Regions from separate parts of the Paenibacillus sp. FSL H7-0323 genome, predicted to be linked through region 1. Evidence: a T-box and tRNA genes for the amino acid it is inferred to sense, from the RefSeq annotation. Region 1 holds a T-box; the other regions hold tRNA genes.

Evidence for each region. The T-box of region 1 lies ahead of metG (methionine--tRNA ligase). A T-box ahead of a tRNA ligase gene usually reads a tRNA of that ligase, here a tRNA-Met.
Region 2: it encodes a tRNA-Met, which carries the amino acid that the T-box ahead of metG (methionine--tRNA ligase) is inferred to sense. The anticodon was not compared.
Region 3: it encodes a tRNA-Met, which carries the amino acid that the T-box ahead of metG (methionine--tRNA ligase) is inferred to sense. The anticodon was not compared.

The regions. Positions count from the first base shown of each region.
Region 1 covers NZ_JBBODB010000001.1:2,890,469-2,901,016, forward strand. Annotated here, with positions in the region: gene MHH89_RS13235 (metal ABC transporter ATP-binding protein) at 1-461, opposite strand, end outside; gene MHH89_RS13240 (metal ABC transporter solute-binding protein, Zn/Mn family) at 496-1,494, opposite strand; gene metG (methionine--tRNA ligase) at 1,698-3,710, opposite strand; T-box leader at 3,758-4,018, opposite strand; gene yidD (membrane protein insertion efficiency factor YidD) at 4,059-4,322, opposite strand; gene MHH89_RS13255 (Fur family transcriptional regulator) at 4,325-4,786, opposite strand; gene MHH89_RS13260 (copper amine oxidase N-terminal domain-containing protein) at 5,006-7,240, opposite strand; gene MHH89_RS13265 (sensor histidine kinase) at 7,587-9,356, shown strand; gene MHH89_RS13270 (response regulator) at 9,369-10,548, shown strand, end outside.
Region 2 covers NZ_JBBODB010000001.1:5,875,589-5,886,136, reverse strand. Annotated here, with positions in the region: gene rbsK (ribokinase) at 1-454, opposite strand, end outside; gene glgP (alpha-glucan family phosphorylase) at 711-2,327, shown strand; gene katA (catalase KatA) at 2,590-4,047, shown strand; gene MHH89_RS26315 (sporulation protein Cse60) at 4,199-4,393, opposite strand; gene MHH89_RS26310 (GreA/GreB family elongation factor) at 4,790-5,245, shown strand; gene MHH89_RS26305 (YdeI/OmpD-associated family protein) at 5,315-5,779, opposite strand; tRNA gene MHH89_RS26300 (tRNA-Gly) at 5,881-5,951, opposite strand; tRNA gene MHH89_RS26295 (tRNA-Pro) at 5,964-6,037, opposite strand; tRNA gene MHH89_RS26290 (tRNA-Arg) at 6,070-6,146, opposite strand; tRNA gene MHH89_RS26285 (tRNA-Gly) at 6,157-6,231, opposite strand; tRNA gene MHH89_RS26280 (tRNA-Leu) at 6,239-6,323, opposite strand; tRNA gene MHH89_RS26275 (tRNA-Lys) at 6,339-6,414, opposite strand; tRNA gene MHH89_RS26270 (tRNA-Gln) at 6,422-6,496, opposite strand; tRNA gene MHH89_RS26265 (tRNA-Asp) at 6,513-6,590, opposite strand; tRNA gene MHH89_RS26260 (tRNA-Met) at 6,616-6,692, opposite strand; tRNA gene MHH89_RS26255 (tRNA-Met) at 6,764-6,840, opposite strand; tRNA gene MHH89_RS26250 (tRNA-Val) at 6,856-6,931, opposite strand; tRNA gene MHH89_RS26245 (tRNA-Glu) at 6,938-7,009, opposite strand; tRNA gene MHH89_RS26240 (tRNA-Ser) at 7,026-7,118, opposite strand; tRNA gene MHH89_RS26235 (tRNA-Asn) at 7,124-7,199, opposite strand; tRNA gene MHH89_RS26230 (tRNA-Ile) at 7,203-7,279, opposite strand; rRNA gene rrf (5S ribosomal RNA) at 7,337-7,453, opposite strand; rRNA gene MHH89_RS26220 (23S ribosomal RNA) at 7,596-10,521, opposite strand.
Region 3 covers NZ_JBBODB010000001.1:3,994,371-4,004,918, reverse strand. Annotated here, with positions in the region: gene MHH89_RS18125 (glycosyl hydrolase family 18 protein) at 1-97, shown strand, start outside; gene MHH89_RS18120 (DUF2614 family zinc ribbon-containing protein) at 215-580, opposite strand; gene MHH89_RS18115 (nucleotidyltransferase-like protein) at 708-1,586, shown strand; rRNA gene MHH89_RS18110 (16S ribosomal RNA) at 2,012-3,569, shown strand; rRNA gene MHH89_RS18105 (23S ribosomal RNA) at 3,802-6,727, shown strand; tRNA gene MHH89_RS18100 (tRNA-Asn) at 6,788-6,863, shown strand; tRNA gene MHH89_RS18095 (tRNA-Ser) at 6,867-6,959, shown strand; tRNA gene MHH89_RS18090 (tRNA-Glu) at 6,978-7,052, shown strand; tRNA gene MHH89_RS18085 (tRNA-Val) at 7,108-7,183, shown strand; tRNA gene MHH89_RS18080 (tRNA-Met) at 7,201-7,277, shown strand; tRNA gene MHH89_RS18075 (tRNA-Asp) at 7,303-7,380, shown strand; tRNA gene MHH89_RS18070 (tRNA-Phe) at 7,391-7,466, shown strand; tRNA gene MHH89_RS18065 (tRNA-Thr) at 7,495-7,570, shown strand; tRNA gene MHH89_RS18060 (tRNA-Tyr) at 7,576-7,661, shown strand; tRNA gene MHH89_RS18055 (tRNA-Trp) at 7,668-7,741, shown strand; tRNA gene MHH89_RS18050 (tRNA-His) at 7,765-7,840, shown strand; tRNA gene MHH89_RS18045 (tRNA-His) at 7,884-7,959, shown strand; tRNA gene MHH89_RS18040 (tRNA-Gln) at 7,979-8,053, shown strand; tRNA gene MHH89_RS18035 (tRNA-Gly) at 8,060-8,134, shown strand; tRNA gene MHH89_RS18030 (tRNA-Cys) at 8,144-8,217, shown strand; tRNA gene MHH89_RS18025 (tRNA-Leu) at 8,232-8,310, shown strand; gene MHH89_RS18020 (AraC family transcriptional regulator) at 8,447-9,202, opposite strand; gene MHH89_RS18015 (BMP family ABC transporter substrate-binding protein) at 9,530-10,548, shown strand, end outside.

The DNA of each region.
Region 1 (10,548 bases):
TGCTGCTGACCGCCTGACAACTGGCCTACTCTTTTCTCCGCGATATCTTGTATCCGCATGACTTCAAGTGCATCCTCACATTGACGATGCTGAGCCTTAGATACTCTGCGGATCAGATTCTTGTTATTATATAGACCTGACAGAACTACTTCACGCACCGTTGCTGGAAACAATGGGTTGAAGGCATTCTTTTGCGGAACATACCCGATACGTTCCCAGTCTTTAAACTTGCGGACAGACGTTCCGAATAATTTAATTTCACCACTGCTCGCTGGAAGCAAGCCGACGATCATTTTCATCAATGTTGTTTTACCAGCACCATTAGAACCAATGATACCAAGGAAATCTCGTTCTCTTACACTATAGTTAAGATTCGATATCACCTTCTGTTCCCCATATGAAAAAGAAAGATCCTGTATATCGATGATATGCTGATGGCAGTCCAAGGATACCGATTGCATGCTTAAGTACCGCCTTTCCCTTATACTTTCCTTATTATTGTAAGGCCATAATCAGATTTTGCAAATTTTTCTCCATCAGAGTGAAGTAATTATCGCCGTTCTTCTCTTGCTCCGCAGTAAGTCCCTCTACCGGATTAAGCACCATAGTGGAAACGCCCGCTTCGGCGGCCAGAGTCTTAGCCAGTTTATCGGAGACAAGCTCTTCAAAAAAGATATACTTAATCCCTTCATCTTTTACCATTTTCGCAAGCTTCACTAAATCCTGTCCGCGCGGCTCAGCGTCTGGCGAAAGTCCCATAATCGCATGTTGATCCAATCCATAATCACGGGCAAGGTAAGAAAAAGCCTGATGTGATACTACGATCTTATGGTTGGGCAGCTTAGCAAGCTCCTCTTTGAATTTACTGTCTAACGCCTGCAAACGTTCCGCAAGCTTATTGTAACGCTCTTCATAACCTTCTTTATGCTCAGGATCCACGGACTGAAGGCTTTCTTTAATATTCTGAGCCATGACAATGGCTGATTTTGGACTTACCCAAGTATGCGGGTCTGTATGCAGGCTGTCTCCTGAGGCATTACTGTTATGATCCGTGTCCTCATTTTGATGAGACTCTTCCTCACTTGCCCCATGATCATGCCCGTCATCTTCATCGGTCATGATATAATCAATACCTTGGCTTACTTCAACCGCCTTAACTTTACTGCTGCTATCAAGGCCTTTTAAAAAGTTAGGAACCCAGCCTTCTAAGCCTGCACCGTTATATAGAAATAGCTGTGCCTTAGAAGTGTTGATAATATCTTGACTGCGCGGTGTCCAATCATGTGGCTCCACACCCACTGGAAGCAGGTTAATAACATTGATATCTTCCCCGCCAATCTCCTTAGCAAACTCGTAAATAGGATAAAAGGTTGTAACTACATTTACTTTCCCTTCAACTATACTTCCACTGCTCTTAGGTCCGCATGCACTTAGTGTAAATACAAGTACCAGTGCAAGGACGAGCAAACTTATACGTGATTTCATTGCCGCCATTATATTGATCTACCCCTCAAATCGTAAATTTTACTATTAGTAGTATAATAGTAATCGTTACGATAAGTCAACAAAGAAACCTCACTCAGAAGAAAGACGGTATCGTCCTTTATAAAAAAGGAATGCTCCCACAACCAACCCGGCTGAAGGAGCATTCCCTTGTTCAAGCAACCTCATTAAAAAATTTCTACAACAGTATTGTCTTATTTCACTACTGCTCCGTTTGGCATACTGTCCGGCACGGTAGCGATCGTTAGCTGGTCATCTTTAGAAGCCGCCAAAATCATCCCTTGGGACAACTCCCCACGCAGCTTCACCGGTTTAAGGTTTACGATACAAATCACTTTACGTCCCACCAGCTCTTCCGGTGTATAGAATTTCGCGATACCAGAAACCACTTGGCGTTGTTCATAACCCAGATCCAGTTGCAGCTTCAGCAGCTTGTCAGCTTTTTTCACTGGCTCTGCAGCAATAACCTGAGCTACCCGCAGCTCTGCTTTAGCGAAATCGTCAATGCCGATTTCCTCTTTATGCTCTTCCACTGGCTCGGAGTCCGCAGCAGCAGGAGCAGCCGCTTCCGCCACTTCAGCCGCAGCTTTACCAGCGCCCATAGCCTCGGCAATATAAGCTACCTCTTGCTCCACATCTAGACGTGGGAAGATTGGATTGCCTTTCACCAGCTTTGTTCCTGCCGGAATCAGGCCAAAGGTCTTACCGCTATCCCAAGTCGTTAACTCACCAGGCTCAATACCCAGCTGTTCCCAGATTTTCGCTGGTGTTTGTGTCAAGAACGGCTGCAGCAGGATTGAAGCGGTACGCAGACCTTCCACCAGATGTCTCATCACAGAAGCCAGCTCGGCGGTTCTATTTTCATCTTTGGCAAGCACCCAAGGTTGTGTCTCATCGATATATTTGTTGGTGCGGCTAATGAATATTCCGATAGCTGTCAGCGCCACGGAAAACTCCATTTTTTCCATAGCTTCTTCTACTTTGGCATAAGTATTCTCAGCCGCAGCTTGAAGCTCACCATCAAATGCTGTTACATTTCCTTCATATGCCGGAATCTCGCCTGCAAAATACTTTTCAACCATAGCCCCTGTACGGTTCAACAGGTTCCCAAGGTCGTTGGCAAGATCATAGTTAACCCGGTCTACAAAGCTTTCCGGTGTGAACGTGCCATCCGAACCAAACGGTACTTCGCGCAGCAGGTAATAACGCAATGCATCCAAGCCATAACGATCAATCAGTGTCACAGGATCAACTACGTTACCTTTAGATTTCGACATTTTTCCATCTTTCATGAGCAACCAGCCATGGGCAAATACCTTTTTCGGAAGGGGTTCCCCAAGCGCCATCAGAATGATCGGCCAGTAAATCGTATGGAAACGAACGATTTCTTTACCAACGATGTGTACATCCGCAGGCCAGAACTTGTCATACAAGGTGCGATCCTCGGAACCATAACCCAGAGCAGTAATATAGTTAGTCAAAGCATCAATCCACACGTACACGACATGCTTCTCGTCGCCCTTAACTTTTACGCCCCAATCAAAGGTTGTACGGGAAACTGCAAGGTCTTCCAGTCCGGGTTTGATGAAATTGTTAATCATTTCGTTCTTACGGGATTCCGGCAAAATAAACTCTGGATTCTCCTCGTAAAATTGCAGCAAACGATCCGCATATTTACTCATCCGGAAGAAATAACTTGCTTCCTTCACCAGCTCAACCGGGTGGCCGCTATCTGGGCTTTTTGCACCAGTAATCACACCGTTGTCATCACGCACTATATCAACTAATTGCGTTTCTGTGTAAAAGGTTTCATCTGGGATACTATACCAGCCTTCATATTCACCTTTATAGATGTCTCCTTGCTGCAGCAACCGATCAAAAATATCCTGTACCACTTTTTTATGACGCTCTTCCGTAGTACGGATGAAGTCATCGTTCGAAATGTCCAGCTTACGCCATAGCTCCTTAATACCAACAACAATGTCGTCTACGAACTGCTGAGGGGTCTTTCCTGCTTCCTCTGCCTTCCGCTCGATCTTTTGTCCATGTTCGTCTGTACCGGTTAGATAACGCACTTCGTAGCCGCGCAGACGTTTGTAACGGGCCATTGCGTCTCCTGCCACGGTTGAATAAGCATGTCCGATATGTAGCTTGTCACTTGGATAATAAATTGGTGTCGTTAGGTAAAACGTTTTTTTCTCACTCATTCAGTAATCATCCTTTCTTATTAAAAAACAAAAAACTCCCGCCCCCATAATGGGGCGAGAGTATAACTCACGCGATACCACCCAAATTTCCTGTCTCTTCACAGAGCGCAGGCTTCGCCAGTTCCCTCGCGGGAACTGTCCATTAACGCTGGATCACGCTGTTATCTTACGTGAACCACAATTGCAGTTCCCGCTCGAACACAGTTCCTCCCGGACCATATTCAATCTAACGCTCCATACCGGATTTCAGCATATTCCGGCTCTCTGTAATGGACGTAACGATTTACTTATCCGTTCTTCGGAATTCATACTATTACTTGTGAATATACCCAATGGTAAGGCCCCATGTCAAGTCGCAGGGGCAGAATCCTTCTCAGCAGATTCATCTTGAAGAGGCGGCACAGGATCAAGTCCTCCAGGATGAAAGGGATGACATCTGGCAATCCGCTTAGCTGCAAGCCATGAGCCTTTCAATGGACCATGGACTTCAATGGCTTCCAGGGCATAGGCAGAGCAGGTTGGATAGAAGCGGCAGGTTGCAGGTTTAATAGGGGAAATGTACCTGCGATACACCCGAATAGGCGCCTGAATCGTTCTGCGTAGGGTCACCATTTCTAAAGTCCCTTTTGTTTATCTGATGCTGCAACTAATTCTTCTTCCCGGTTCTCTTCACATTCTTTGCAATAACCGAACACCTCAAATTTATGCTTGACTACCCGGAATTGATCGGGTGTATCCGTTAAATTCATCGGGCAGAAATTAATCGGGTAGGTCTTTTGGCATTGAAGGCAGATCATATGATGGTGATGATCCTGATGATTGCAGCTTCCCTTGAACTTCACTCCGTCTTCAAAGACAATCTGTTCAAGCACACCAAGCTCTTCCATTACACGAAGATTGCGGTACACCGTATCAAAGCTAAGTCCGCTATACTTACGGCCCATATGCTCATATACATCCTTCGCTGACAAATATCCCTTATTCTCGCCGAATAACTGGGCAAGCGTTTTGCGTTGGTCGGTGATTCGCAGTCCTTGCCCCGACATGACTTCTAATATTTGTTCTGTCGACAGCATACGCTCATCTCCCATAAGATCAGTTCATTTATATTTCACTCTCTTAATAATGCCCCAAAATAAATGCCCCGTCAATGAAGCACCATGAAGCGCCCCTACGCAACCTCTGAATTATTATATTTAAACAAAAGCCCGGCTGCGTATTCCTTTACGGAATATTCAGCCGGGCCTTTATTGTAGATAATTCCCCAATAGAGCTTATAGGGATATTCCTATTTGTTATTTCTTTGCTGGAAGTGGAGTGATGAGGAAATTGACCGGCAAGTTACTGCCTGAAGCTGCTGTGAACAAAATCTCCACAGAACCTCCATACTCACCACTACGATAAACCACACTGTTCATGTCAGCGTTCGAGAGACTTCCCACGCTTGGCATATGCACGATTTGGTTATTAACCATAACCGGCCCCATATAGTTACCGCCACGTGGATTAAACGTAATCAATGAGTTTGGTGCAACATTTTCGAATCTGATCTTGTATAATACCCCGAAATTACCGGCATTGGATGCTTCCGTACCTGCCATTGGGTCTACGCCAGCCAGGTTCTTATCACTGTAATTATCGCCTAGCAGAAGTTTTGCAGGAGTTTTTCCTACCTCATCGGTAACCGTGATAATACGAGTAGAATCTTCGTAAGTTCCCCGATTATGCACTCCGTCTCGATCCAGAACTGGAAGTGTTGGAAGTGTAGTCAGTGGATCTTTATTCGCATCAATCAACATGACATTATAATCGATTGGATAATCACTAAATAAGTCCGCTTGAAGTGAAACAATTTCACTTGGTTTCATAGCAATTTGGTTTAGATCGGTCAGAATTGAGACACTTTCCCCTGGTTGCAGAACAATCGTTTTATAATGCTCATTTGTAAGCATAGATTTCCAATAACGTTCTACAGACATTTTACCAGTACCTTCAGGATATGTGCTTGGGCCTGCAAAGCCCACATATTCGGTTGTAAGCGTCGTTGGGTACAAATTGTTATTCGTAGCAATCACATACACTTTAGCTTTAATATTCAGGTTATTCTTGTGGTGAATCAAGAAGCGGGTTTTACCCAAAGAAGTCTCACGGTAAGTAACACCTTCTGTATACACCGTTTCTGGGCTGTTGCTGCGAATTAGTTTATAAGGCTCGGAAGAAAGATTATAAGCTACTTGCTGCCAAGTAGGAACCATCGATCCATCGATGCTAAACACACTGCCCGGAGATGCAAATAATCTGTTGAAATCTTCTTTACTGTACAAGATTTCATCCGAAATATTAACGGTTTTCTCAAACGTGCTGATCGCGCCATGTGAATCTTTTACTTGGACAGCAATTGTCGCTGGACCCGGAGTAAAGAAAGCCTCGGCCTTGTTCGTCCAAGTTACGGTAATTTCATCACCATCAGGATCGCTACTTAGATCGGTATAAGTAATCATTTCACCCATCTTGTATGAATCCTTGTCTGTGGTGAAATTAGCAACTGGAGGTGTATTAGGTTTAAGCACTGTGATGGTCATGGTGTAAGGATCACTCCACTGTTGATTCGCATCCATTACGGAATAGGTTACTACATAATATCCTGGTTGATCATAGATATCCTGCTTGTTACCTCCCCAGCTTTCATCCACAATAGCTACACCATTTGGTGACGAGCTGGAGGTTACGAAGGTCACTGGTTCACCGGCGTAAATTTCAGTTGGCACTGTGAAGGAAGCTTTAGGCTTGTTGTTTAATGTAAGGATTACTCGTTTTTGCACATTATCAACGGTATATGGAATGCCCAGTGCTCCAGTTATGGATGTCAATGGAACCATGAAAGTCCCCTTGTATTGGTAAGCTGGACCTTTCATCGTCTTCTTCTCACCATTAACTGTATAGACCTTGCTGTCGGTCTTAAAGCGCATAACGTCGCTTCCCTTGGTAACAATGGTTTCTTTCGTTTTATAATCATAAACGTATTTCACGCCTACACGTTCTACCATAGCCCGGATCGAAACGTAGGATACGCCGTTTTTCACTGCCATAGGCTGATTAGCTAAATATTCCTGGCCGTTCTGATACATTTTGTTGCTGTTCATCATAAGAATAAGCTGACTGTTAGCCGCAGCACGAGCACCATCTGTTGTTGTAGGTTCTGTAGTAACTCCAGGTGTTGCAGTCGGAAGCGGTGTTGCAGTAGGTGCAATTGTTGCTGTAGGTTCAACAGTAGCCGTAGGATCAACTGTCTCTGCAGGAATTGGAGTTGGTGTTGGTGTCGGTGACACTACTCCTCCTGGCGTCTCCGTCGGCAACGGCGGCAATGGATCAGTAGATTCTGGCATTACCTCCGGCGCAGCTGAAACAACTGTCCCAACTACAGTAGTATTACTTGGGGTATTATTGACAGCTTCAGCAAAAGCCGGCACTGCCGCGGCGGCCTGAGATACGGCCAAAACAGCAACTAACGTTAACTTTTTCAAATCCATGATATAACTCCTCTGCTCCTATTTGTAAATATAAGTAGGTCTCTGTCTTTTTCATACTCCTCTTATATTCCCCGCAAAATGCTGCCACCCACGGTAGGGCGGCAAAAAGCTTTTGCCACGATCGTCATAACAAACATAGTATTAGACGCATGCCACCATAAAAAGTTTCATTATTAAGTAAAGAAAGATTAACGCTGTATTAAATATTGTTGGACAACCATGCTGTTTCCCCTGAAAAAAATGAGATTTTTTCTATAAATATGTTTATTTTTCGTCTGACTATATTCGCTTTCATTTGCTTTTGTTACAATGTATGGAAGAATATCTTTTACATGCGAGGGATAACATGTCCAAAAAAATCTCCATCCTCGTTCAATTAATCATGGGCTTCTCTCTAATCATCTTCACCATCGTAGGATTCACCATTTTTTTGTCCTACCGCTCTTCCTCTCAAGCTGTTCTAAACCGCTCCAACCAATATATCCTGGAATCCGTCAAGCAACTTCAAGGTAAAATGGACGCAATTCTTCAGGATAACGATAAGCTTTCTTCTACGATCATGTTCAGTCCCTTGATTCAAGAAACCTTGGGAGACTTAGCGTTGTCACGTTCACCTCGTACAGACGCCATGGAAATTACTCGTTACATAGATCAACAGACACGTTCCATAAACTCTGACATCCAGTTCAAGCTGCTCGGTCTGTCCGATGATCAGGTGTATACCAACAGCAGTTCCTTAAAGGTCATCTGGGACAGCGAAAAGGAAATCCGCGATGCTTATTGGTTTCCGGCTATAGCACAGAATAAAGGCCGAATGGTCTGGTTCGGTGTAGATGTATGGCAGAACGGTAATATCCCTGTGGTGATGGGAGCCAGACAAATTAATGATTGGAATGATCTAAACCGGTTAGGAACCCTGTTTCTTGTCCTCCCTGTCGAGGTTATCCATAACGCTGTCAGCCAATTTCACCTCGGCAAAAACGAGAAAATCCAAGTTGTTGATTCATTTAATACCATTGTCTATTCCACAGATCCAAAAGAAATTGGACTCTATATGAACGACGGGCTTCTAAAACAATTCAGCAATCATAAAGCCAGAATCGTTCCACAAAAAATAAACTCACGCAATCTGTTCGTATCCTATGCCTATTCCGACTATAGCGAGTGGAGCGTTTTTGCTTACATTGATTCTAAAGACGCTGTTAAAGATTTAAATACGATTCGCCGGAATATTATTTTAATTGGCCTGCTGGGGATGGGTGCTGCCCTACTATTCACTTTCTTTTTCTCTTGGACCCTATCCAAGCCCCTTCGTAATCTGGCAACCAAGCTGAGCAATGTCGAACGGGGAACTACTTTACCTTTTGTAAAAACAACCATGAACAAAGAAATGGCTATCCTTTATTCAAGCTATAATTCGATGCTCCAAAACCTGGATCATACTATAGCTGACCTATCCAGCAAACAAATTAGTGAAAAGCAAGCTCAGATCGTAGCACTCAAAGCGCAATTCCGCCCGCATTTTCTTTATAACACTTTGAATACAATCTATTGGTCGCTCGCCAACAAGCGCATGCAGGAAGAGTCCCAAATGGTACTCGCTCTAAGTGATCTGCTCCGCTATAGTATTGACCGCGGATCCGAATTCGTTACAGTTGAGGAGGATTTAAAGCAATTAGAACGATTCATTTTTCTCCAGAAGCTGCGCTACGAGGACAAATTGCAGATTGATCTTTTTGTAAATCCTGAGGTTATGAATGGCCAGCTTATGAAATTAACCCTTCAGCCACTTGTCGAAAATGCCATTACTCATGGACTTGAACCCACACTTCGGGAAGTATGGCTAATTCGCATACGCGCCTATAGTGAAGGAACATCTCTGGTGTTAACTGTAGAAGACAACGGGGACGGCATGAGCGAGGAAAGTATGGCAGACGCATTAGTCGGCGGTGAGGTTAATCCGGAGAAGCTGCTTCATACCGGAATTGGACTATCTAATCTAAATCATCGCATAGAGCTAATCTACGGACAGGAATTTGGTCTACAGCTATCAACAAGCGAGCTTGGTGGCTTATTTGTGAAGGTCACTGTTCCATTACAGTATGATCAAAGTTAAGGGGGCACAACGATGAATGTGTTAATCGTGGACGATGAAAGTTTTGTTCGCCGTTCTCTGTCAGAAATGCTGGGAAGTGCGAATCACAACTTTAGCATTATTGGCTCGGCAGAGAACGGTTTAGAGGCTGTGCAATTGTTAAAAGAGCATATGGTTGATCTGGTGATATCCGATATCCGAATGCCCGGCATGGATGGGCTGGAACTCGCAAAGCATATCCATGAATGTTATCCAGACACTGAAACCGTGCTGCTCACAGGTTATCAGGACTTCACCTATGCCAGTCAAGCCATCCGTTATGGTGTAAAGGAATATTTGGTTAAACCAAATTCAGTAGAACATATTCTTGAAGTCGCAACAGGCGTATATGAACGTCTTCAATTGAAGAAACAGCAGAGGCAATTAACGCAGCTAAGAGAAAAAAACCTTCGGGAGAAACGCTTATCTGATCTTCTTTACGGCATTCCTTTACCCTATTTTGAAGAACAACTCATTCCTCCTTTTCATTCCTTTGTAGTCGTAACCGTAAACCATCTTGGAGTGGGCATGCCACAGAACTGGTCGGAACAAGCCATGTATGCAGCGGTCGTTAATATATTAGAAGAATGTTTTGCGCTGTACGCCAATGTTGTTGGCATTCAAGAAGAGCAGGAAGCCATCATGCTATTATTCTATCCTCTTGAGCAGCCTAACGGCGTTGATGAGGTATTGACACAAGAGCTGCTGCATAAGCTGTCGGGCATTCTGAAATCGCCATTCTGTGCAGGGGTCTCCAACCCTCACTATCAATTGGGGGCGCTCGCAACCGCCTATCATGAGAGTCTGGAAGCTTGTCAGCAGGTCAAAAAAGAGAGTACGCCATCCGTTATCTTTTTCAGAGACCTCTCCATGCATTCGGCTTCTCCACAGCTCACTGAACAACTACAAGTAAAGGCAACGCGCAGGGTAATCTCTATGATGATTGAGGTTATGAATTCCCGGCTCCAAGAAAATCTCTCCCTCAAAATGATCGCAGACGAACTGTATATGAATCCAACGTATCTCGGCCGATTGTTTAAAGATGATGTAGGGGAGCCTTTCTCTAGCTTTCTTACCAAACTTCGTATTCAAAAAGCTACTGAATTATTAGAGAATGTTACTCTCAAGGTATATGAGGTTAGCGAATTAGTAGGCTTTAAGGATCCTGCGTATT
Region 2 (10,548 bases), 3.0 Mb from region 1:
TCGCCTGCTCACTCATCGCCAGATCCATTTCAAGCTGCAGCACAATGATCTTAGCCTGGCTAATCACAGCCTCCAATGCCTGAATATCCTCTACCGTAAGCTCAATATTCGCTCCAGGTACCACGATAATCCGATTTTCTCCATCTTCTTCAATAACGATTGAGGCGACTCCTGTTGCCTCATGTTCACTTACAGAAATATGCTCTATATGAATGCCTTCATTCCTGATAATCTCCAGCATTTCGCTACCAAAGGTATCTTTTCCAACTCTTCCGATCATACTAACCTCTGCACCCAGACGTGCTGCGGCAACGGCCTGATTTGCCCCTTTTCCGCCAGGAGATAGAGCAAAGGCTTGTCCAATCAGGGTTTCTCCTGCATTTGGTGACCGGTTTGTACGTACCACCATATCCATATTCAAGCTTCCAATCACAACTATATCCAACTTAGACACCACCATTAATTATTTCTTCAATCTCTTTATCTTAGGGGCTTCTGTCCACTTTATCAATCAATTCCGCTCAATTGGATTCAAAATGGTTGTTTTCACCAAATTGACGTTATGCTTTTATTCATCGAGTGTGCTAGAATAGTGGTGCAATCGCTTCCACAATGATTGCCTGCACTATTTTGAGCAAACGTTTGCACCTAAGATAATGCCCGCAGCTTCACTGCAATTTAATCTAATCCGTGATTAGGAGGCTTATCAAGTGAACGAACAAAAATTACCGTCAGTCGCTTATTTTAGTATGGAGTACGGGCTGCATTCCGATTTCAAAATGTATGCCGGAGGTCTGGGCATTCTTGCCGGAGACTACATCAAGGGTGCAAAAGATATCAACGCCCCTATCATCCCTATTGGGCTGAAGTGGAAACAAGGTTACACGGACCAAAAGATTGATGCCAATGGCAATCCGTACGACTCCTATCACAATTATGTTTATGAGTTTCTTGAAGATACAGGGGTTAAGGTAACTGTTAAAGTCCGAAAAACCGATGTGGTATGCAAAGTATGGAAAACTGATTATTTTGGCAACAGCACATTGTATTTACTGGATACGGATATTCCCGAGAATAATGATGCCTGGATCACAGGCCAATTGTACGGCTGGTTCGGCGAAGAACGGATCGCACAAGAGATCGTGCTTGGGATTGGTGGAGTCAAAGCTATGCGTGCGTTGCAAATCCCTATTGATGTCTATCACTTCAATGAGGGTCATGCGGCTCTAGCGGCTATCGAGCTAATCCGTGAAAAAATGTCCGGAGGCCATACCTTCGAAGAAGCGTGGAAAGCCACTCGCGAAGAAGTCGTATTCACTACCCACACACCAATCAAAGAAGGCAACGAAACCCATCCTCTCGACCGACTTGAGTATATGAGTGCGTTCAACGGCTTAACCCGTGACCAGATGGAGCGGATCGGCGGCGAGCCATTTAATATGACGGTTGCAGGTCTAAGACTATCACGTATTTCCAACGCAGTAGCCCAGCTACACGCCGATACGGCTAATAAAATGTGGAAGGAAGTAGCCGGAAGATCAGAAATTATAGGCATTACTAATGCCATCCATACTCCTACCTGGGTAGATGATAGAATGACGCAAGCCTACGAACAGGATGGAGACTTATGGGCAGTGCATAAAGAGATCAAGGGCGAACTGATCCAGTTCATCAAAGAACGTTCCGGCATTAGCTTAAATGCTGACAATTTACTCATCGGCTTCTCACGCAGAGCAGCTCCATATAAACGAAGCGACCTGATCTTCTCGCAGCCAGAAATTATCGAACCTTATCTGGAGTCTGGAAAGATACAAATTGTATTCTCCGGCAAAGCGCACCCACTCGATGATAACGGTAAAAAAATCGTCAGTAACCTAGTAGCGATGATGAAAAAGTATCCAAAGAGTGTTGTGTTCCTCGAGAATTACGATATGACGATTGGTGCCCAGCTGACGCGCGGTGCTGATATTTGGCTCAACAATCCACGCAGACCATTGGAAGCCAGCGGCACCTCCGGGATGAAAGCAGCTATGAACGGTGTATTGAACTGTTCTATTCTGGATGGCTGGTGGCCGGAAGCCTGCATCGATGGCGAGAATGGCTGGCAGATTGGAGACGGCTTCGAAACTACAGACTTTGAGGTTCTGGATAAGCATGATAGTGATGCACTGTACAACACCTTATTGAAACGTGTGCTCCCAACCTTTTACGAGAATCGTGAACAGTGGGTACAAATGATGAAAAAGAGTATCGAAACCACCCGTACGGAGTTTGCCACCAAAAGAATGTTAGATGAATATTACAACAGAATGTACATTAAAGCCTAAGTACAAGAACCGAATATCTTCTATATCAAAAAATGCAGCGCACCCCTTCAGTGATGGTAGGGATGCGCTGTTTCTTTTTTAATTCTGCTAAGCAATTAATCACTTTGTCTATCATATATATCTGAATGTGCCAACGATGTATTGACGATTACCACATATTGTAATGAGTCAATTATTTAAAAAGTGTTGCAATTTCTCTAAAAAACATTAATATAGAACTTATACTAAATCTAAAATCAAATCTCATGAGGTGATTCTATTAATGAGCTCCAATAATAATAATCTTACAACCAGCTGGGGTGCTCCAGTAGGCGACAATCAGAATTCAATGACAGCCGGTGACCGCGGTCCCACTTTACTGCAAGATGTCCATTTGCTTGAGAAATTAGCCCACTTTAACAGAGAACGTGTTCCTGAACGTGTCGTTCATGCTAAAGGTGCTGGCGCTCACGGGTATTTTGAAGTTACAAAAGATCTAACCCAATACACAAAAGCTAACTTTTTGTCTGAAGTAGGCAAACGTACACCGTTGTTCATTCGTTTTTCTACTGTAGCTGGTGAATTAGGTTCTGCTGATACCGTACGCGACCCTCGTGGATTTGCCGTGAAGTTCTATACTGAAGAAGGAAACTATGATCTCGTAGGTAACAATACGCCTGTATTCTTCGTTCGTGATGCGATTAAATTCCCGGACTTTATTCATACACAGAAACGTGATCCACAGACACATCTGAAGAACCCGAATGCTGTATGGGACTTCTGGTCTTTATCGCCTGAATCTCTGCATCAGGTAACGATTTTGATGTCGGATCGCGGAATTCCAGCTACGCTGAGACATATGCATGGGTTCGGTAGCCATACCTTCAAGTGGGTAAATGCCGAGGGCAATGCAGTCTGGGTGAAATACCATTTCAAAACAGAACAAGGCATTAAGAATCTAGATGCAGACCTTGCTGCCAAAATCGCTGGGGAAAACCCGGATTATCATACAGAGGACTTGTTTAATGCTATTGATAAAGGAGATTTCCCTGCTTGGAAGCTCTACGTGCAAATTATGCCAATCGAGGATGCGAAGACTTACCGTTTTGATCCATTTGATGTAACAAAGGTCTGGTCGCAAAAAGATTATCCGTTAATCGAGGTTGGACGTATGGTATTGGATCGCAATCCGGAGAACTACTTTGCTGAAGTAGAACAAGTTACATTCTCCCCCGGCTCTTTCGTTCCTGGTATTGAAGCTTCGCCTGATAAATTGCTACAAGGCCGTCTGTTCGCTTATGGTGATGCACACCGTCACCGGGTTGGTCCCAACCATAACAGTTTACCTATCAACCGTCCAAAAGTAGAAGTGAAGAACTATCAACGTGATGGTGGTATGGCCTTGGGCAACAATGGCGGTTCCGGTGCCTATTACGAGCCTAACAGCTTAGGAGGACCTAAAGAATCACCGCAGCATAAAACATCGCCGTTCGAAGTCTCTGGTTATGCGGATAGTGTCTCCTACAATAGTGACGATCACTATACACAACCAGGTGACTTGTACCGTCTAATGTCTGAAGAAGAACGTACCCGTCTAGTTCAAAATATCGTTGGCGCTATGACTCCTGTTGAAAGTAACGATATCAAACGTCTCCAGATTGAGCATTTCTTTAAAGCTGATCCAGACTTGGGACAGCGTATCGCATCCGGTTTGGGTTTATCTGTACCAGACGGAATGTAAGATTGTAAATGCACTTATAAACTAAAGAGGACCTTTGCCCGTAGATGGGAAAGGTCCTCTTTTTGCTAATTAGCTGAAAACATAATAAATGATGACAATCACAACGCCCAGCGTGGAGACAATGGATAGACATGAAAAAAACGTGTTCCAGTTATTGCCTTTCATTTGTCTTATACACGACCAGTATAGTGGTTCTTTGGTGCTCTGCCCCATCACGTGATGATTTAACTACCGAACCGTAACAGATATTCACAATCTGTTCCTCCCGTAGTCCTGCCAGGAACTCATTAGCTTTATTCTCTGCATAAGAATTGTCAGCATCTACAAACTCTTTAACTTGAATCATCCTGATCTCCTCCTTTAATAAATTAAGTAGTTATTTTATAGTTCTGGAATCTATATGTGAACTCAACGAAATGTACATGGCGTATCACTCCCCAGGTAACAATTAATGTAAAAATATCTTCAAAATACAGTATAGGCATTTCGCAGTTTTCTACGAAATGCCTATGCATCAGCCTATCATAGCACCCAAGTATGTAATAGTCAAAGGTTTTCATTACAATATTTAGAAGGTTTTAATTCCCCTTTTAAAATGGATTGGATTTACAAATAGAAGCTGGTATACTGATCAGAAGGTCTCCATTGGGGGACCTCTATTTGTATAGGAGGGATTTTAAGATGGCAACACACCATAACAGGTTTACAAGGAATGTGCTACTTAGAGGGGGTGAAATCTACTATGAACCATAGTCTTATCTATGAAGGCTCACGGACACAGCTGCTTCAGCAGCTTATCTATTTTGATGAGGAAAAAATCGCATTTTTAAATCAATACTTTCCGGTACGGAGCAAGGATAGAAGCAACGCTGAAACGCTGTTATCCCGTTATTGCTCCGAGCTGGAACAATTACTAACTGAGTTCAATGGTGAAGATTTAAATTCACAGGTCTTTATCGGAAGTCAGCTGCAGCTTCGTTACTTGGACGATAATACTACAGATATCTATACCATCGTATTTCCTAACCAAGCAGAACCTAACGATAACAAGATTTCTATGTTGTCACCTATAGGCATGCAGCTGCTGCTGGCTGAGCTCGGCAGTACTTGTCAGCTAGCGATTCCTTCAGGTCAACTAGAGGTGAAGATCGAAAGCATTAAGTTCGTGAATAATGGTGAAGTAGGCGTTCTTATATAAGGACGATTCCTTATATACCCGCTACAGCAGCGTCCCTTTCCAGATATTAAGGAGGAGGACGCTGTTCTATTATTTAAGCCTCAAACCTTCTTCCAGCTTATTAACTGACTTCTGGATCCTTGCTGCTCTGGTTTCCGGTCTTTTCGCCCCTTCGATCCAGCTCACATATTCCTTCCGATAGGAATAAGCCAAGCTGTTATAATATACCTCTGCCTGCTCATTGCTGCTTAGTGCGTCCAGAAAATCTTCTGGAGCTTCTATCTCTCGCAATTGATGATCTTGTTCCATTGTCACCCGAACTATATCTCCAGGTTGAGCATGGGCTAAGTCTCGCAGTTCTTTTTTCACGACCATAAAATGTTTCCCATTACCATGCGGCATGAGTGTTCCTCTATAGGGAATGTCATTCAGGCTTCCTTTAACTTGTATCCTTGATTTAGTTTCATATATTTGTTCAGCGTCAAAAGGAACCGTAAGATATGTCCAACTCCCATTCGTATCTGGTCTGACTAACCTTGCTTCAAATTCAAACATTGGCCCCTCCTCAAATAAAATCTCTAGTTCCTATTGTATCCATACGTGCTTAACTATACAAAAAAACACCCGCCTAATACCGGCAAGTGTTTCTCTTTATAAGCGGGTGATGGGAATCGAACCCACGCTATCAGCTTGGAAGGCTGAAGTTCTACCATTGAACTACACCCGCAAAGGTATAAAATCGGGATGACACGATTTGAACATGCGACCCCCTGGTCCCAAACCAGGTGCTCTACCAAGCTGAGCTACATCCCGTTAACAATACTATAACTGCTTAGTAATAAAAATGGCGCGCCCTGAGAGATTCGAACTCCCGGCCTTTTGATTCGTAGTCAAACGCTCTATCCAGCTGAGCTAAGGGCGCAAAATCTATATGGAGCGGACGACGGGAATCGAACCCGCGACCCTCGCCTTGGCAAGGCGATGCTCTACCGCTGAGCCACGTCCGCAAAAACATGGTGCGCGTGAAGGGACTCGAACCCCCACGTCGTGAAACGCCAGATCCTAAGTCTGGTGCGTCTGCCAATTCCGCCACACGCGCACACTTTAAAGAAAATGGTGAGCCATGAAGGACTCGAACCTTCGACACCCTGATTAAAAGTCAGGTGCTCTACCAACTGAGCTAATGGCTCTCATAAATGGCTGGGGATATAGGATTTGAACCTATGCATGACGGAGTCAAAGTCCGTTGCCTTACCGCTTGGCTAATCCCCAATAATAATTAACTAAATGGCGGAACCGACGGGATTCGAACCCGCGATCTCCTGCGTGACAGGCAGGCATGTTAGGCCAACTACACCACGGTTCCATAGACATAATGCATAAGTGTAAATTGGTTGCGGGGGCAGGATTTGAACCTGCGGCCTTCGGGTTATGAGCCCGACGAGCTACCGGGCTGCTCCACCCCGCGTCATTAATTAGTATATACTATTCATTTTCACCATACCAGCTTATCCCTAAACATAATGTATAAGAGTAAATTGGTTGCGGGGGCAGGACTTGAACCTGCGACCTTCGGGTTATGAGCCCGACGAGCTACCGGGCTGCTCCACCCCGCGTCAGTGAAAATAATATGGTGGAGGCTGAGGGGATCGAACCCCCGACCCTCTGCTTGTAAGGCAGATGCTCTCCCAGCTGAGCTAAGCCTCCATGATATGACCCGTATGGGATTCGAACCCATGTTACCTCCGTGAAAGGGAGGTGTCTTAACCCCTTGACCAACGGGCCATGCTAATAATTTTTATGGCGGAGAGAGAGGGATTCGAACCCTCGAGACGCTTGTGGCGCCTACACGATTTCCAATCGTGCTCCTTCGGCCAAACTCGGACACCTCTCCATAAATGGCTCCCCGAACAGGACTCGAACCTGTGACAACTCGATTAACAGTCGAGTGCTCTACCAACTGAGCTATCAGGGAATATGGTGGGCCTTAGTGGACTCGAACCACCGACCTCACCCTTATCAGGGGTGCGCTCTAACCAGCTGAGCTAAAGGCCCTTCTAAGACATATTAATATTAAGGGCAAAAAAAATACCACGGGTAATGTGGTTGTCCGCTTGGCGGCGTCCTACTCTCCCAGGACCCTTCGGTCCAAGTACCATCGGCGCTGGAGGGCTTAACGGTCGTGTTCGGGATGGGTACGTGTGGAACCCCTCCGCTATCGCCACCAAACGGGCATTTACAGCGTAAATGCTCAGGCTTAATCGCCTGAAAACTGAATCCGAAACGAATTTGCGTTTGCCCTTCTTACGGGGCCCCCGGAAAGTATTCGGAATTAGCTTCGCAGCTTCTTCTTCACTTTTTGGGGTATTTTTAGGATAAGCCCTCGACCGATTAGTATTGGTCAGCTCCATGCATTGCTGCACTTCCACCTCCAACCTATCTACCTCGTCGTCTTCAAGGGGTCTTACTAATTGGGAAATCTCATCTTGAGGGGGGCTTCACGCTTAGATGCTTTCAGCGCTTATCCCGTCCGTACGTAGCTACCCAGCCATGCTCCTGGCGGAACAACTGGTGCACCAGCGGTACGTCCATCCCGGTCCTCTCGTACTAAGGACAGCTCCTCTCAAATTTCCTGCGCCCACGACAGATAGGGACCGAACTGTCTCACGACGTTCTGAACCCAGCTCGCGTACCGCTTTAATGGGCGAACAGCCCAACCCTTGGGACCTACTTCAGCCCCAGGATGCGATGAGCCGACATCGAGGTGCCAAACCTCCCCGTCGATGTGGACTCTTGGGGGAGATAAGCCTGTTATCCCCAGGGTAGCTTTTATCCGTTGAGCGATGGCCCTTCCATGCGGTACCACCGGATCACTAAGTCCGACTTTCGTCCCTGCTCGACTTGTAGGTCTCGCAGTCAAGCTCCCTTATGCCTTTGCACTCTGCGAATGATTTCCAACCATTCTGAGGGAACCTTGGAACGCCTCCGTTACTCTTTAGGAGGCGACCGCCCCAGTCAAACTGCCCGCCTGACACGGTCCCCGTACCCGGTAAGGGTACTAGGTTAGAACCTAGATACGATCAGGGTGGTATCCCAACGGCGCCTCCACCGAAGCTTGCGCTCCGATTTCTACGGCTCCCACCTATCCTGTACAGATCGTACCCAAATTCAATATCAAGCTGCAGTAAAGCTCCATGGGGTCTTTCCGTCTTGTCGCGGGTAACCTGCATCTTCACAGGTATTAAAATTTCACCGGATCTCTCGTTGAGACAGCGCCCAAGTCGTTACGCCATTCGTGCGGGTCAGAATTTACCTGACAAGGAATTTCGCTACCTTAGGACCGTTATAGTTACGGCCGCCGTTTACTGGGGCTTCGGTTCATAGCTTCGGGTTACCCCTAACCACTCCCCTTAACCTTCCAGCACCGGGCAGGCGTCAGCCCGTATACTTCGCCTTGCGGCTTCGCACAGACCTGTGTTTTTGCTAAACAGTCGCTTGGGCCTTTTCACTGCGGCCCCCTCGTGCTATTCACACTACCGGGGCACCCCTTCTCCCGAAGTTACGGGGTCATTTTGCCGAGTTCCTTAACGAGAGTTCTTCCGCGCGCCTTAGAATTCTCTTCTCGCCTACCTGTGTCGGTTTGCGGTACGGGCACCTTCTCCTGGCTAGAGGCTTTTCTTGGCAGTGTGAGATCATGACCTTCGCTACTACAATTTTCGCTCCCCATCACAGCCCAGCCTTATCGATGTGCGGATTTGCCTACACATCAGCCTCACTGCTTAGACGGACATCCATCAGTCCGCGTCACTACCCTCCTGCGTCACCCCATCGCTCATAGCGGATTACGGTGGTACAGTAATTTCAAACTGTTGTCCTTCGACTACGCCTTTCGGCCTCGCCTTAGGTCCCGACTTACCCTGAGCGGACGAGCCTTCCTCAGGAAACCTTGGGCTTTCGGCGGATCAGATTCTCACTGATCTTTTCGTTACTCATACCGGCATTCTCACTTGTGTAGTGTCCAGCGCTCTTTTCAGTACACCTTCAACCCCTACACAACGCTCCCCTACCCCAGATACATAGTATCTAGCCATAGCTTCGGTGGTGTGTTTAGCCCCGTTACATTTTCGGCGCAGAGTCACTCGACCAGTGAGCTATTACGCACTCTTTCAATGGTGGCTGCTTCTAAGCCAACATCCTGGTTGTCTGTGCAACTCCACATCCTTTCCCACTTAACACACACTTGGGGACCTTAGCTGATGGTCTGGGCTGTTTCCCTTTTGACAATGGATCTTAGCACTCACTGTCTGACTCCCGGCAATAAGTATATGGCATTCGGAGTTTGACTGAGCTTGGTAATCCTTGCGGACCCCGCACCCAATCAGTGCTCTACCTCCACTACTCTTATACCGAGGCTAGCCCTAAAGCTATTTCGGGGAGAACCAGCTATCTCCGAGTTCGATTGGAATTTCTCCGCTACCCCCACCTCATCCCCGCACTTTTCAACGTACGTGGGTTCGGGCCTCCAGTGCGTGTTACCGCACCTTCACCCTGGACAGGGGTAGATCACACGGTTTCGGGTCTACGTCCACATACTAATTCGCCCTATTCAGACTCGCTTTCGCTGCGGCTCCACCTTCTCGGCTTAACCTTGCATGTTAAACGTAACTCGCCGGTTCATTCTACAAAAGGCACGCCATCACCCATTAATAGGGCTCTGACTTTTTGTAAGCACACGGTTTCAGGTTCTATTTCACTCCCCTTCCGGGGTGCTTTTCACCTTTCCCTCACGGTACTGTTTCACTATCGGTCGCCAGGTAGTATTTAGCCTTAGCAGATGGTCCTGCTGGATTCATACGGGGTTTCACGTGCCCCGCACTACTCGGGATCCGTCTCGGAGAGAACACAGTTTAGGTTACAGGGCTTTTACCTCTATCGCGGGCCTTTCCAGACCTCTTCACCTACCATATTCCTTTGTAACTCCATGTGAGACGTCCCACAACCCCTAAGAGCAAGCTCTTAGGTTTAGGCTGTTCCGCGTTCGCTCGCCGCTACTGACGGAATCACTATTGTTTTCTCTTCCTCAGGGTACTTAGATGTTTCAGTTCCCCTGGTCTGCCTCTACATTTCCTATGTATTCAGAAATGAGTAACTGCGAATTACCACAGCTGGGTTTCCCCATTCGGACACCCCCGGATCAAAGCTTGCTTACAGCTCCCCGAGGCAGTTTCGTTGTTCGCCACGTCCTTCGTCGGCTCCTGGCGCCTAGGCATCCTCCGTGTGCTCTTATTAGCTTAACCTTGATTCTTCCAAAGAAAAATCTCACT
Region 3 (10,548 bases), 1.1 Mb from region 1:
GCTTGCTAAGTCTTTAGGGCTTGGTGGCATCGGTTCATGGAATCGCAGCTTTAGTAATCCGTCTGCGTGGGAGGCATTACAAGGGATTCATAAGTAATTATTATTTCATTCATAATAAACAAAGGGGCTCCCAATATAGGGGCCCCTTTGTTGTATTAAGCAAATGTTTGATTGCATTATAAATCGCTAGTAATAAGCTTCTGTAAGATGTGTTTTATTGATTAAGCTGCTGACTCTTAAGTTGTTCCGCAGTAATATTGGCCTCAGCTGGATCCATAGTAAGGATGGTATGGCAGAACATACAGCGGTCTGTTTTGCCCAGCATTTTGGTCAGCTTGTGACATTCAGGGCATTCCAGTTGGACTGCGCTAGTTGACAGCATCCCAGCCCAGAAATAGATTGCAAGACTTGCCATCATTGAGATTAAACCGATTACAAGACCGATTCCAGCGAATACTTTTCCGGTTGAGCCCCAAAACACGATGCCCGCTGTACCCAAAACCATAAGTCCCATTCCGAGCATTGTGAGCAGTAATCCCCATGTGCGAAAAGCGTTGATCTTAGCCGTTTTAAACTTCATGAGTGTTTGCTCCTAACTAAATATAGTTGGGTTGTCCAGAAGGAACTGTCTTTCATATGTAGAATAATAATTATAACTGAATTATAACTGACTGGACGCAAAATCGCCAAATTTAATGGAGGGAAGCATGGAATTGTCCAATGTAACTTTGTTGAGTGGAGAAACGTTTGATGAGAATGTTTTAGGAGCGGTCGTTTTGCGGCAGAATGGGGATATTCCGTTTCAAAGCGCACTTCTTCAAGATTTTGATATGGTAGTGTTAGTATTGCATGAAGAACAGGATAGAGAGCATATTGTTCGCCATACCATTGCCGGTGACCAACGGACCCAGTCAGTCCATATCGGCCTTTTTGCTTTGGAGCAGGCTGTTATGGCAGGGGATAATAACGAACTTCTTATCAGTTTGATGAGGGGGGAAGTGATCTGGGACCCCAAGGGAATACTCGAGGAAATGCGCCGCGAGATATTACAATTTGAAGGACCGATTAAGGAACGGGTCGCATTTATGGAGTTTGCTCGCTTTTTGCATATGTATGTGAAATCCAAGCGCTATATAGAGGCTGGCTTTATTATGGATGCTTACAACTGTGTATTGATAGCCTTATATCATTGGGCAAGAATAGAAGTGAGTGAAGTGGGTGCTTTCCCCGAGCCAGCTATTTGGGAGCAGGTTAAAAGCATGAATACCTCCGTTCATAAACTTTATGAGGAGTTAACGGTCAGTACTGAGACCTTAGAGCAACGTGTGGAGCTTGTGCTTCTTGCATGTGAATTTGGGATTATGTCCAAAATGACGGACTGTTGTCTATTGCTCTTTAATATTTTGAATAGCCGTAAGGAAGCATGGAGCATTAAAGAATTACTGCAGCATTCAGGTCTGAGTCAATTAGAGTCTGAACTACCCCTTGTTTTACGAAAGCTGGTTTCTCGTTCGCTAATCCGAGAGATTACATCTTGGGCTGATGTTCACGAGGGAGAAGGGCATGCGATCCGCTATACATTATAGAGATGAATTAGATACAGCAGAAGATGTTTAATTATAGAGAGATGAGCAAGGATAGGGAGAGGCTGAGCACTCTCTTTTTGTTTGTTTACTAATATGAAACGCTCATATTTATTCAGAAAAATTAATGGTTGACTCTTTCCTTGTTCATGTGTTAAATTATAACTCGTCCCTCTGACACAGAGATGTGCTTTCGAAAACATTCGAAAGACAACCAAAAAAAGAAATTAAAAAAAAGGTTGACTAAAACGAGGACGCTGTGATATATTATAAAGGTCGCTGCTGAACAACGCATCGACGAAATGAACAGCTTGATCTTTGAAAACTGAACAACGAGTGAGTAGGAAATCACGTAAGTGAAATCCAAAATTAGAGAATTAATTTTCTCGTCAGATGTTTCAAAATGAGCATATCGCTCTTTTCAATACTAATTGGAGAGTTTGATCCTGGCTCAGGACGAACGCTGGCGGCGTGCCTAATACATGCAAGTCGAGCGGAGTTACTTTGAAAGCTTGCTTTCAAAGTAACTTAGCGGCGGACGGGTGAGTAACACGTAGGCAACCTGCCCTTCAGACTGGGATAACTACCGGAAACGGTAGCTAATACCGGATAATTTCTTTTTTCTCCTGAGAGAAGAATGAAAGACGGAGCAATCTGTCACTGAGGGATGGGCCTGCGGCGCATTAGCTAGTTGGTGGGGTAACGGCCCACCAAGGCGACGATGCGTAGCCGACCTGAGAGGGTGAACGGCCACACTGGGACTGAGACACGGCCCAGACTCCTACGGGAGGCAGCAGTAGGGAATCTTCCGCAATGGGCGAAAGCCTGACGGAGCAACGCCGCGTGAGTGATGAAGGTTTTCGGATCGTAAAGCTCTGTTGCCAGGGAAGAACGTCCGGTAGAGTAACTGCTACCGGAGTGACGGTACCTGAGAAGAAAGCCCCGGCTAACTACGTGCCAGCAGCCGCGGTAATACGTAGGGGGCAAGCGTTGTCCGGAATTATTGGGCGTAAAGCGCGCGCAGGCGGCTATTTAAGTCTGGTGTTTAAACCTTGGGCTCAACCTGAGGTCGCACTGGAAACTGGGTGGCTTGAGTACAGAAGAGGAAAGTGGAATTCCACGTGTAGCGGTGAAATGCGTAGATATGTGGAGGAACACCAGTGGCGAAGGCGACTTTCTGGGCTGTAACTGACGCTGAGGCGCGAAAGCGTGGGGAGCAAACAGGATTAGATACCCTGGTAGTCCACGCCGTAAACGATGAGTGCTAGGTGTTAGGGGTTTCGATACCCTTGGTGCCGAAGTTAACACAGTAAGCACTCCGCCTGGGGAGTACGGTCGCAAGACTGAAACTCAAAGGAATTGACGGGGACCCGCACAAGCAGTGGAGTATGTGGTTTAATTCGAAGCAACGCGAAGAACCTTACCAGGTCTTGACATCCCTCTGAATCTGCTAGAGATAGCAGCGGCCTTCGGGACAGAGGAGACAGGTGGTGCATGGTTGTCGTCAGCTCGTGTCGTGAGATGTTGGGTTAAGTCCCGCAACGAGCGCAACCCTTAACTTTAGTTGCCAGCAGGTAATGCTGGGCACTCTAGAGTGACTGCCGGTGACAAACCGGAGGAAGGTGGGGATGACGTCAAATCATCATGCCCCTTATGACCTGGGCTACACACGTACTACAATGGCCGGTACAACGGGAAGCGAAGCCGCGAGGTGGAGCCAATCCCATCAAAGCCGGTCTCAGTTCGGATTGCAGGCTGCAACTCGCCTGCATGAAGTCGGAATTGCTAGTAATCGCGGATCAGCATGCCGCGGTGAATACGTTCCCGGGTCTTGTACACACCGCCCGTCACACCACGAGAGTTTACAACACCCGAAGTCGGTGGGGTAACCCGCAAGGGAGCCAGCCGCCGAAGGTGGGGTAGATGATTGGGGTGAAGTCGTAACAAGGTAGCCGTATCGGAAGGTGCGGCTGGATCACCTCCTTTCTATGGAGAATCGTTCTCTGCAATGAGAACATTCAAATCGGAAGCTCAGCTTCCAAAACTCAGGTTTAGGCCTGTTACTCACTCGTTGCTCAGTTTTGAGAGTTTAAGCTCTCAAGTAAGACTTGATCCTTGAAAACTGGATACCGAAACGAATTTGCGTTTTAGAACATCTTTTAGCAACTTGTGTAAACAAGTAAATGTTATTAGTGAGATTTTTCTTCGGAAGAATCAAGGTTAAGCTAATAAGAGCACACGGAGGATGCCTAGGCGCCAGGAGCCGACGAAGGACGTGGCGAACAACGAAACTGCCTCGGGGAGCTGTAAGCAAGCTTTGATCCGGGGGTGTCCGAATGGGGAAACCCAGCTGTGGTAATTCGCAGTTACTCATACCTGAATACATAGGGTGTGTAGAGGCAGACCAGGGGAACTGAAACATCTAAGTACCCTGAGGAAGAGAAAACAATAGTGATTCCGTCAGTAGCGGCGAGCGAACGCGGAACAGCCTAAACCTAAGAGCTTGCTCTTAGGGGTTGTGGGACGTCTCACATGGAGTTACAAAGGAATATGGTAGGTGAAGAGGTCTGGAAAGGCCCGCGATAGAGGTAAAAGCCCTGTAACCTAAACTGTGTTCTCTCCGAGACGGATCCCGAGTAGTGCGGGGCACGTGAAACCCCGTATGAATCCAGCAGGACCATCTGCTAAGGCTAAATACTACCTGGCGACCGATAGTGAAACAGTACCGTGAGGGAAAGGTGAAAAGCACCCCGGAAGGGGAGTGAAATAGAACCTGAAACCGTGTGCTTACAAAAAGTCAGAGCCCTATTAATGGGTGATGGCGTGCCTTTTGTAGAATGAACCGGCGAGTTACGTTTAACATGCAAGGTTAAGCCGAGAAGGTGGAGCCGCAGCGAAAGCGAGTCTGAATAGGGCGAATTAGTATGTGGACGTAGACCCGAAACCGTGTGATCTACCCCTGTCCAGGGTGAAGGTGCGGTAACACGCACTGGAGGCCCGAACCCACGTACGTTGAAAAGTGCGGGGATGAGGTGGGGGTAGCGGAGAAATTCCAATCGAACTCGGAGATAGCTGGTTCTCCCCGAAATAGCTTTAGGGCTAGCCTCGGTATAAGAGTAGTGGAGGTAGAGCACTGATTGGGTGCGGGGTCCGCAAGGATTACCAAGCTCAGTCAAACTCCGAATGCCATATACTTATTGCCGGGAGTCAGACAGTGAGTGCTAAGATCCATTGTCAAAAGGGAAACAGCCCAGACCATCAGCTAAGGTCCCCAAGTGTGTGTTAAGTGGGAAAGGATGTGGAGTTGCACAGACAACCAGGATGTTGGCTTAGAAGCAGCCACCATTGAAAGAGTGCGTAATAGCTCACTGGTCGAGTGACTCTGCGCCGAAAATGTAACGGGGCTAAACACACCACCGAAGCTATGGCTAGATACTATGTATCTGGGGTAGGGGAGCGTTGTGTAGGGGTTGAAGGTGTACTGAAAAGAGCGCTGGACACTACACAAGTGAGAATGCCGGTATGAGTAACGAAAAGATCAGTGAGAATCTGATCCGCCGAAAGCCCAAGGTTTCCTGAGGAAGGCTCGTCCGCTCAGGGTAAGTCGGGACCTAAGGCGAGGCCGAAAGGCGTAGTCGAAGGACAACAGTTTGAAATTACTGTACCACCGTAATCCGCTATGAGCGATGGGGTGACGCAGGAGGGTAGTGACGCGGACTGATGGATGTCCGTCTAAGCAGTGAGGCTGATGTGTAGGCAAATCCGCACATCGTTAAGGCTAGGCTGTGATGGGGAGCGAAAATTATAGTAGCGAAGGTCATGATCTCACACTGCCAAGAAAAGCCTCTAGCCAGGAGAAGGTGCCCGTACCGCAAACCGACACAGGTAGGCGAGAAGAGAATTCTAAGGCGCGCGGAAGAACTCTCGTTAAGGAACTCGGCAAAATGACCCCGTAACTTCGGGAGAAGGGGTGCCCCGGTAGTGTGAATAGCACGAGGGGGCCGCAGTGAAAAGGCCCAAGCGACTGTTTAGCAAAAACACAGGTCTGTGCGAAGCCGCAAGGCGAAGTATACGGGCTGACGCCTGCCCGGTGCTGGAAGGTTAAGGGGAGTGGTTAGGGGTAACCCGAAGCTATGAACCGAAGCCCCAGTAAACGGCGGCCGTAACTATAACGGTCCTAAGGTAGCGAAATTCCTTGTCAGGTAAATTCTGACCCGCACGAATGGCGTAACGACTTGGGCGCTGTCTCAACGAGAGATCCGGTGAAATTTTAATACCTGTGAAGATGCAGGTTACCCGCGACAAGACGGAAAGACCCCATGGAGCTTTACTGCAGCTTGATATTGAATTTGGGTACGATCTGTACAGGATAGGTGGGAGCCGTAGAAATCGGAGCGCAAGCTTCGGTGGAGGCGCCGTTGGGATACCACCCTGATCGTATCTAGGTTCTAACCTAGTACCCTTACCGGGTACGGGGACCGTGTCAGGCGGGCAGTTTGACTGGGGCGGTCGCCTCCTAAAGAGTAACGGAGGCGTTCCAAGGTTCCCTCAGAATGGTTGGAAATCATTCGCAGAGTGCAAAGGCATAAGGGAGCTTGACTGCGAGACCTACAAGTCGAGCAGGGACGAAAGTCGGACTTAGTGATCCGGTGGTACCGCATGGAAGGGCCATCGCTCAACGGATAAAAGCTACCCTGGGGATAACAGGCTTATCTCCCCCAAGAGTCCACATCGACGGGGAGGTTTGGCACCTCGATGTCGGCTCATCGCATCCTGGGGCTGAAGTAGGTCCCAAGGGTTGGGCTGTTCGCCCATTAAAGCGGTACGCGAGCTGGGTTCAGAACGTCGTGAGACAGTTCGGTCCCTATCTGTCGTGGGCGCAGGAAATTTGAGAGGAGCTGTCCTTAGTACGAGAGGACCGGGATGGACGTACCGCTGGTGCACCAGTTGTTCCGCCAGGAGCATGGCTGGGTAGCTACGTACGGACGGGATAAGCGCTGAAAGCATCTAAGCGTGAAGCCCCCCTCAAGATGAGATTTCCCAATTAGTAAGACCCCTTGAAGACGACGAGGTAGATAGGTTGGAGGTGGAAGTGCAGCAATGCATGGAGCTGACCAATACTAATCGGTCGAGGGCTTATCCTATACTTAGAATGCAAATTCGTTTCGGATTCAGTTTTCAGGCATCAAGCCTGGTATGAATATTCCCTGATAGCTCAGTTGGTAGAGCACTCGACTGTTAATCGAGTTGTCACAGGTTCGAGTCCTGTTCGGGGAGCCATATGGAGAGGTGTCCGAGTTTGGCCGAAGGAGCACGATTGGAAATCGTGTAGGCGCCACAAGCGTCTCGAGGGTTCGAATCCCTCTCTCTCCGCCACAAATTTTTAATTAGTATGGCCCGTTGGTCAAGGGGTTAAGACACCTCCCTTTCACGGAGGTAACATGGGTTCGAATCCCATACGGGTCACCAAATTTTCACTTGATTTATCCTAGTGGACTTTGGTACAATAACAATTGTTGTTTATGGAGGCTTAGCTCAGCTGGGAGAGCATCTGCCTTACAAGCAGAGGGTCGGGGGTTCGATCCCCTCAGCCTCCACCATAACACTTTCTTACTGACGCGGGGTGGAGCAGCCCGGTAGCTCGTCGGGCTCATAACCCGAAGGCCGCAGGTTCAAATCCTGCCCCCGCAACCAATTAACTTAAGCAATTATATCTTTTGGAACCGTGGTGTAGTTGGCCTAACATGCCTGCCTGTCACGCAGGAGATCGCGGGTTCGAATCCCGTCGGTTCCGCCATTTTCATCATGGCTCGGTAGCTCAGTCGGTAGAGCAGAGGACTGAAAATCCTCGTGTCGGCGGTTCGATTCCGTCCCGAGCCACCATTTATCATCACAAAAGAATGAGTGCCATGCCGGTGTAGCTCAATTGGTAGAGCAACTGACTTGTAATCAGTAGGTTGGGGGTTCAAGTCCTCTCGCCGGCACCATCCTTGGAGGATTAGCGAAGTGGCCAAACGCATCAGACTGTAAATCTGCTCACGTGAGTGTTCGGTGGTTCGAATCCATCATCCTCCACCAGTTTTTAGGGGCATAGTTTAAAGGTAGAACAACGGTCTCCAAAACCGTTGGTGTGGGTTCAATTCCTGCTGCCCCTGCCAAGTTCTTTCTAAAGTTTAATATGGCGGCCGTGGCGAAGGGGTTAACGCACCGGATTGTGGTTCCGGCATTCGTGGGTTCGAGACCCATCGGCCGCCCCATTTACTTTAAAATGAATAATGGCAACAATATCAACTTAATATGGCGACTGTGGCGAAGGGGTTAACGCACCGGATTGTGGTTCCGGCATTCGTGGGTTCGAGACCCATCAGTCGCCCCATTTTACTTTAAAATGTTATTGGGGATTAGCCAAGCGGTAAGGCAACGGACTTTGACTCCGTCACTCATAGGTTCGAATCCTATATCCCCAGCCATTTTATGCGGACGTGGCTCAGCGGTAGAGCATCGCCTTGCCAAGGCGAGGGTCGCGGGTTCGATTCCCGTCGTCCGCTCCAAGTTTTCATGGCGCCATAGCCAAGTGGTAAGGCAAAGCTCTGCAAAAGCTTTATCCCCAGTTCAAATCTGGGTGGCGCCTCCATTTAGTTCATATGTGCCGGCGTGGCGGAATGGCAGACGCGCTCGACTCAAAATCGAGTGGGAAACCGTGGAGGTTCGAGTCCTCTCGCCGGTATCTTAAAAAGGTTTGTAAGAATGCTTTTATAAGCAGTCTTACAAACCTTTTTTCTTTATGTCCTTGGGTTTACAGCAGTAAGCCGTTGAATAGAGAGTCTCTCTATTTCAACGGCTTTTTTTAATCTGATTAGTGATTAACCTGATTGATTATTAATGCGGAATGCTCGCGGAGTAAGACCTATTTCTCGTTTAAACATATTGCAGAATTGGGCATCGTTCACAAAACCTGCAGCAGCGGATACTTCAGAGATTTGCATCTGAGTATGACGTAATAGAGATTTTGCATAATCCAGGCGTTTTAACAGCAAATACCGCAGGGGTGAAGACCCGAAACGTTCTTTAAATAGATGGCGAAAACGATCGTAACTATATCCGGACATTTCTGATAGTGTTTCGACGGACAATTTATGGCGATAATGCTCATTCATATAATTAAGGACATATTGTACTCGATCTTCTGTTGGGGATTGATATCCAGAGGCACTAAGAAGCCTCATAAGATGGACGGTAATCTCGCTCATTTGTAGGTTTAGAAGCTCAGAGAATCCGTCTTGCTTGCGTGTAAACTCTGCTTTCATTCGCAGCAGGATTTGAAGAACGGTCTGATCTTTATCATCTTCATATACGCCGAGCAGATTACTCATATTAGGGTGTTCCGAGTGGAAGCCTACAAATAATACATTTGCATCCTCACGGTGGTGCTCGTCATGTTTATGATTGGGTGGCACAAGCGCGAAAGAAGAGGAGCGAAAATGGTAACTTCGTGGGCCAACATTGGTTGTCCCTACCCCCTGTAAATAATAGACTAGTTCGTAGCATTCATGCTGGTGTGGAGGGATATAAGTATTTAGCTCATGTGTGGCACTTACAATATATAGAACACGATCCATGATGATCCTCCAATACTTATGTTTTAGCCGAATCGTACAAAACAATGACCGAAATCATATAATTATTTTTAATAATATTTGTTATGATCGTATCAATAAATCCGAAAGTTCGCAACCTGACTGGCCATCTCGTTCGGAAATAAAGCGGATTATTAATAATAATGGTATTTTTATTGCTATTTTTGAGCCTAAACGTTAAATTTATTACTTTTAATAATACTTTATTTGGAAAAAAGAGAATTTCCATTTGAACCGTGAATTATACAATGGGTGAAGATGGGATTCTGCGGATTACTAACCAACTAAAATTAGGGGTGGAATAGAGTAATGAATAAAAAAGTTCTTTCTTTGTTGTTATTAATGGTGATGGTTCTGGTCACAGCATGTGGGAATAACACGTCCAATAACGGTTCTTCTGCGAATACTGGATCAAACGCTGCTGAGGGTGGAGAAACAGGTGCAGGGGATAAACTCAAGGTTGTATTGCTGATTCCGGGGACACTTGGGGATAAATCATTTTTTGATTCCGCTAATAACGGCTTGCAAAAGGTTAAGGATGAACTTGGTGCAGAAACAAAGGTTGTTGAAATGGGCGTTGATAAAACGAAATGGGAGCCTACATTTAACGATATCGCTTCCGAGGATTGGGATGTAATTATTTCTGGCGGTTCTGAAATTACAGAGATGTTTAATGCAACGGCAGAATTGTATCCAGACAAAAAATTCATTAATTATGATACCGACATCGATGAAGCACCAGATAACATGTACAACATGTCTTATGCGACAAATGAAGTATCTTTCTTGGCAGGTGCCGTAGCAGCATTAGCTACACAATCGGATATGCCGAATGCTACCCCTGAGAATGTGATTGGGTTTGTCGGCGGTATGGATATTCCGGGGATTAATGCTTTCTTGGTCGGTTACATTCAAGGTGCTCAGTACGTTGATCCTGATGTAAAAGTGGCTGTGTCGTACGCTGGTGATTTTGTTAACCCGGCAAAAGGTAAGGAGCTGTCTCTAATTCAATATAACTCCGGTGTGGATGTTATTTTTAACGTGGCTGGGGGTACAGGTCTTGGGATCTTTGACGCAGCTAAAGAGAAGAAAAAATATGCAATTGGTGTAGACTCCGATCAGGCAATGTTGATTAACGATACGGATAGTGAAAAAGCAAATCTAATCGTTACTTCATCTATTAAAAAGATTGATACGGCTATTCTAGGTGCAGTGAAGAGATTGCAAGAGGGTACGCTAGAAATGGGCAAACGTGATGTATTGAGCTTTGTAGATGATGGTGTAGGTATTGCTGAGAATGATATTTATAAAAATGTATTCCCGGCTGA